Linked DNA regions of Roseateles amylovorans. Each later gene encodes a partner of the first gene's protein in a complex. Links are inferred from orthologs where the notes say so. Each region holds a gene or a part of one and is shown on either strand. Other genes may lie near its edges. The genes, in order: metK and groL.

Region 1 (3,198 bases):
TCTTCATCGTCTGCGCGATCTTGGCCGGTGCCAGCAGGGTGTTGGCCGGCACGCCGAAGAACGGGATGAAGGCGGAATCCTTGGGACCGAAGTCCATGTCCGGCAGATTCAGGAAGCTGTAGCCGTCCCGGATGTGGCGCAGCACGCTGCGCACGCCTTCATGCCGGTCCACCAGCTTGGTCACGCCGAAGCGCGAGCGCGCATGCCGCAGGCGGTCGTCCACCACCGGGTTGCTCTGGCGCTGGTAGATGCTGGCGCCGGGACGCGACTGGTTGAGCATCAGCGCCGGGCCGATCCAGTCCAGGCCCACGAAGTGCGGCATCAGCCACATCACCGGGCGGTCCACCTGTTCGGACAGCTTGATGTTGCCCTCGATGCGCATGAGCCGCTGCAGCCGCTCGGCGGAGGCGAACCACAACAGGCCGCGCTCCAGCAGGCTGCGGCCCAGCCAGCCGAAGTGCTCCCGAACCAGCGCCTCGCGGGCGGGCGCGGCCATGTCCGGAAAGCACAGCTCGACGTTGCGCAGCGCCACCCGGCGCCGCGAGCCCGCCACGCGGTGGAGCAGCCCACCCAATCCCCAGCCCAATGCGGCCAGCCAGCGCAGCGGCAACCAGTGCAAAAGCCACAAGAGTCCGATCGCTGCATGCGTCGCTAGTTTTCCCATCTACCTTGCCCAGCCTTTCGCCTTCTTCTTTTCTATAATGAATTCGTCGCCGAGTTAATTTGGACAACTTGCGGGGCGACTCATAAATCCCGCTAAAGCGTTCGCCGCCTGACTCCTCAGCACGGCAACGCCGACGACTGAACACAGGAGTTTAAATTGGCAAGCGATTTCCTCTTCACCTCGGAATCCGTCTCTGAGGGCCACCCCGATAAAGTGGCCGACCAGATCTCCGACGCCATCCTTGATGCCATCCTCGCGCAGGACCCCCGCTCCCGCGTGGCCGCCGAGACCCTGTGCAACACCGGCCTGGTCGTCCTCGCCGGCGAGATCACGACCAACGCGCATGTGGATTACATCCAGGTCGCACGGGACACCATCAAGCGCATCGGCTACGACAACACCGAGTACGGCATCGACTACAAGGGCTGCGCCGTCCTGGTGGCCTACGACAAGCAGAGCAACGACATCGCCCAGGGCGTGGACCAGGCGTCCGACGACCACCTCAACACCGGCGCCGGCGACCAGGGCCTGATGTTCGGCTACGCCTGCGACGAGACGCCGGAACTGATGCCGGCGCCCATCTATTACGCCCACCGGCTGGTGGAGCGCCAGGCCCAGTTGCGCAAGGACGGCCGCCTGCCGTTCCTCCGGCCGGACGCCAAGAGCCAGGTGACGATGCGCTACGTCAACGGCAAGCCGCACAGCGTGGACACCGTGGTGCTGTCCACCCAGCATGCGCCCGAGATGTCGTTGGGCGACAAGATGAAGCCGGAGTTCTACGAGGCGGTCATCGAGGAAATCATCAAGCCGGTGCTGCCCAAGGAATGGCTGCAGGACACGAAATACCTGGTCAACCCGACCGGTCGTTTCGTCATCGGCGGCCCGCAGGGCGATTGCGGCCTGACCGGTCGCAAGATCATCGTCGACACCTACGGCGGCGCCTGCCCGCACGGCGGTGGCGCGTTCTCGGGCAAGGATCCGACGAAGGTGGACCGCTCTGCCGCCTACGCCGCCCGCTATGTGGCCAAGAACATCGTGGCCGCCGGCTTGGCGCGCCAGTGCCAGATCCAGGTCGCCTATGCGATCGGCGTGGCCCGTCCGATGAATGTGACGGTCTACACGGAAGGCACCGGTGTCATCCCCGACGAGCAGATCGCCGCGCTGGTCAACGAGCACTTCGACCTGCGTCCGAAGGGCATCATCCAGATGCTGGATCTGCTGCGTCCGATCTACACGAAGACGGCGGCCTACGGTCACTTCGGTCGTGAAGAGCCCGAGTTTTCGTGGGAGCGCACCGACAAGGCGAAGGCGCTGCGCGCCGCCGCCGGGCTGTAAGTTCGTCGCCTGCTGCGCAGGCCCGGTGTTTTGCCACGAAGCACCGCGACTTCCCCCCCACTCCGGGCCGCCTCTGGCGGCCCGTTTCATTGTGGCCCCGGCACAATCGCGGGATGAGCCCGACGCCCTCCACACCCGCGCCGCTGACCATCCTGATCGTCGACGACCAGAGCGCCACCCGCGTGGCCTTGACCGCCGAACTGGACCGGGTCGGCCATCGGGTGCTGGAAGCCGACAGCGCTTCCTGGGCGCTGGAGCTGTTCCGCCGCTATCGGCCCGACATCGTGCTGATGGATGTGGAAATGCCGGGCCAGGACGGCTACTGGACCGCCCGCGAAATGCGCGCGGCCGAGCCCGGCGGCTGGACGCCGATCATCTTCCTGTCCCAGTTCAACCAGGCGGCGGATGTCTGGAAGGGCATCGAATCCGGCGGGGACGACTACCTCGTCAAGCCGGTCTCGCCGATGATCCTGCATGCCAAGCTGCGGGCCATGCAGCGTCTGGCCCAGATGCGGCAGCGGCTGGTGAAGATGTCCGAAGAGCTGCGCACCGCCAATGCGCAGCTGGAGAAGCTCTCCACCGTCGACGCCCTCACCGGGCTGATGAACCGCCGCGCGCTCGATGCCCGGCTGCAGCAGGAGCTGGAACTCGCCCGCCGCGAGGCCAAGCCGCTGACCCTGGTGCTGTGCGATGTGGACCACTTCAAACGCTACAACGACACCGCCGGCCATGTGGCCGGTGATGCCTGCCTGCGCCGCGTGGCGCAGTTGCTGAAGGAAACCTGCCGCCGCCCGAGCGACTGCGCCGGCCGCTACGGCGGCGAGGAATTCGCGCTGGTGCTGCCCAACACGCCACGCTCCGGTGCGATGACTTATGCCCGGGCGCTGATCCGCACCATCGAGCTGGCGGCGATTCCGCATCCGGATTCCCCGACCGGCGCCAGCATCACCCTCAGCGGCGGCATCACCACCTGCCTGCCGGATGAAAGCACCAGCGCCGAAGGCCTGATCCTGCGGGCGGATGACGCGCTCTACAACGCCAAGTCCACCGGCCGGAACCGCTTCTTCAGCTACGAGATGCAGATGGACACCGAGGAACAGCGCCGTCGGACCTCGGCGAGCTGACGAGCCTCCACCGGCGAGCCCTCGGCTCCAGCCGCAGTCGCGGTCGCAGTCGCAGCCCAAGGCCAAGCCCAAGTT
Region 2 (3,217 bases), 440 kb from region 1 along the record:
AGCCCTGCAGCCGTATGCGGCCCCCCGCCGCAACGCCGCCGACAAGCGCAACGGCACGGCCCCGGTGCTCTACCGGGACCCGGCCAATCCGGCCAATACCTGGAGCGGCCGCGGTCGCCCGGCCCGCTGGCTGTCCGACTACGAAGCCCAGGGCCGCGCCCGGGATGACTTCAAGGTCGATGCGACCTGAGGGTCAAAACAGGTCCCCACCCTTGAAACGTCACAAGCCGTCCCTATAATCCGTTGCTGCTAGCACTCGCAATCGTTGAGTGCTAACAGCCCCGGACTTCGGTCTCGGGGCCAATTTCTTGTGATGGGTCGGCGGTGCCGATGCATGCCTGGCATGCATGACTGCCCTGCGGGCCCAGGAATCAAGTCCGACAGAGTCAAGGAGATCAGATGAAACTGCGTCCTCTTCACGATCGCGTGATCGTCAAGCGCCTGGAAAACGAAACCAAGACGGCCTCCGGCATCGTCATCCCCGACAACGCCGCCGAAAAGCCCGACCAGGGTGAAGTGCTGGCCGTCGGCCCGGGCAAGCGCAATGACAAGGGTGAGTTCATTGCCCTGAACGTCGCCGTGGGCGATCGCGTCCTGTTCGGCAAGTACAGCGGCCAGTCGGTCAAGGTCGACGGCGAAGAACTGCTCGTCATGCGCGAAGAAGACCTCTTCGCCGTGATCGCCAAGTAAGGCGACAGCGCGGTTGGCCGCGTCGTCGGGCAGCGCGGGTGAACAGGGCGACCTTCGGGTCGATCGCGTCACCCAGCGCGTTGCGCCCGGTCGGCGAACCGCTCGCCACACCGGACCTCACGCCCAGTGCGCGTGAGGTCGGGTGGGGCTGAACTACCCAATACTGATTCGGAGAATTCAATATGGCAGCAAAAGACGTTGTCTTCGGCGGCGAAGCGCGTGCTCGCATGGTCGAAGGCGTGAACATCCTGGCCAACGCGGTCAAGGTCACGCTGGGCCCCAAGGGCCGTAATGTGGTGCTCGAGCGCTCGTTCGGCGCCCCCACCGTCACCAAGGACGGTGTCTCGGTCGCCAAGGAGATCGAGCTCAAGGACAAGCTGCAGAACATGGGCGCCCAGATGGTCAAGGAAGTCGCTTCCAAGACCTCGGACAACGCGGGTGACGGCACCACCACCGCCACCGTGCTGGCCCAGGCCATCGTGCGCGAAGGCATGAAGTACGTGGCCGCCGGCATGAACCCGATGGACCTGAAGCGCGGCATCGACAAGGCCGTCTCGGCCCTGGTCGTGCAGCTGAAGAACGCCTCGCGCGCCACCACCACGTCCAAGGAAATCGCCCAGGTCGGCACCATCTCCGCCAACAGCGACGCTGATGTCGGCGAGATCATCGCCAAGGCGATGGACAAGGTCGGCAAGGAAGGCGTGATCACCGTCGAAGACGGCAAGAGCCTGGACAACGAGCTCGACATCGTCGAAGGCATGCAGTTCGACCGCGGCTACCTGTCGCCGTACTTCATCAACAACCCGGAAAAGCAGTCGGCGATCCTGGACAACCCGTTTGTCCTGCTCTACGACAAGAAGGTCAGCAACATCCGTGACCTGCTGCCGACGCTGGAAGCCGTGGCCAAGGCCGGCCGTCCGCTGCTGATCATCGCCGAGGAAGTCGACGGCGAAGCGCTGGCGACCCTGGTGGTCAACACCATCCGCGGCATCCTGAAGGTGGTGGCTGTGAAGGCGCCTGGTTTCGGCGACCGTCGCAAGGCCATGCTGGAAGACATCGCCATCCTGACCGGCGGCAAGGTGATCGCCGAGGAAGTGGGCCTGTCGCTCGAGAAGGTCACGCTGGCTGACCTGGGTCAAGCCAAGCGCGTCGAAGTGGGCAAGGAAAACACCACCATCATCGACGGCAACGGCGCTGCCGGCGACATCGAAGCCCGCGTGAAGCAGATCCGCGTGCAGATCGAGGAAGCCACCAGCGACTACGACCGCGAGAAGCTGCAAGAGCGCGTGGCCAAGCTGGCCGGCGGTGTGGCCGTCATCAAGGTCGGTGCTGCCACCGAAGTCGAGATGAAGGAAAAGAAGGCCCGCGTGGAAGACGCGCTGCACGCGACCCGTGCTGCCGTTGAAGAAGGCATCGTCGCCGGTGGCGGCGTGGCCCTGCTGCGTGCCCGTCAAGCGGCTGGCGAGATCAAGGGCGACAACGCCGACCAGGACGCCGGCATCAAGCTGATCCTGAAGGCCATCGAAGCCCCGCTGCGCGAGATCGTCTACAACGCCGGCGAAGAAAGCTCGGTCGTCGTCAACACCGTGCTGGCCGGCAAGGGCAACCACGGCTACAACGCGGCCAACGGCACCTACGGCGACATGATCGAGATGGGCATCCTGGATCCGACCAAGGTGACCCGTACCGCGCTGCAGAACGCCGCGTCGGTGGCTTCGCTGATGCTGACGACCGAGTGCATGGTCGCCGAATCGCCGAAGGACGAGTCCGCCGGTCCGGCCATGCCGGGCGGCATGGGCGGCATGGGCATGGACATGTAATGTCGCGCCGGGGCTGAAGAGCGCGCTCCAGTGCTCCACAGCCCTCGACATGAGACATGAAGGGGCCGCGAAAGCGGCCCCTTTTTCGTTGTCCCGCGACCGACTTCGCGCCCTCGGCAGACCTCCACCCTGTTCGCGGTGGGCTCCACCCACCGGGGCGGGGGTGCCGCCGCATCCAGGGACGCACATAATGCAGGCGTAAATTGAATCTCAAGATGCATCAAGCGCCTACGCTTCAATCCCTGGTCGACGAGACCCTGGCCCATGTGCCCACCCTGGCCCATGCGGTGTTCAACGGCATCCAGGACGAGCTCAAGAGCCGTCTGGAACACCATGCCTTGCTGGCCGGCTGGTCGAAGCGGCGAGCCCAGTTCGGTCCCGACCTCGAAGGCTCCCTGAACCTGCTGCTGCGTGTCTCGCGCGACGGCGGCGATCCGCTGCATCGCGACCGCCGTGCCGGCAGCCCCGACATGCTGAGTCTGGTCGACGAGAGTCAGGCGCTCAAGGATGTGGCCATCGCCAGCGTGATCTCGGCCATTGAAGAGCAAAGCCGGGCGGAGTTGCATCAGCTCGGCAACTTCTTTGCCGCCCTTCGCGGCATCGCCCGTCCGCTGAAGAACGACAACCCGTTGCGCGCAGCGATCTTTGCCCATGCCCTGGCCCGTGCCTTGGAAGGCGCGGATCTGGACGCCGAGGGCCGCTACGCG

The links.
Region 2: the proteins of metK (region 1) and groL are in contact, whole or in part, in a cryo-EM structure (PDB 8P4O), measured with the Escherichia coli proteins. The link is inferred for Roseateles amylovorans from one-to-one orthologs.

Annotation. Positions count from the first base shown.
Region 1 is NZ_CP104562.2:823,174-826,371, reverse strand. What follows is about bases 30-2,909. They hold metK (methionine adenosyltransferase), read left to right. Parts: upstream 30-820; coding sequence 821-1,999; downstream 2,000-2,909. Other genes in these bases: N4261_RS03605 (GGDEF domain-containing response regulator), read left to right, coding at 2,113-2,909; N4261_RS03615 (LpxL/LpxP family acyltransferase), read right to left, coding at 30-664. Outside these bases: more of N4261_RS03615, read right to left, coding at 1-29; more of N4261_RS03605, read left to right, coding at 2,910-3,123. UniProt on the Escherichia coli protein: Catalyzes the formation of S-adenosylmethionine (AdoMet) from methionine and ATP.
Region 2 is NZ_CP104562.2:1,265,938-1,269,154, reverse strand. What follows is about bases 293-3,191. They hold groL (chaperonin GroEL), read left to right. Parts: upstream 293-872; coding sequence 873-2,510; downstream 2,511-3,191. Other genes in these bases: N4261_RS05490 (DUF1631 domain-containing protein), read left to right, coding at 2,726-3,191; groES (co-chaperone GroES), read left to right, coding at 400-690. Also shown: N4261_RS05505 (H-NS histone family protein), read left to right, coding at 1-190; more of N4261_RS05490, read left to right, coding at 3,192-3,217.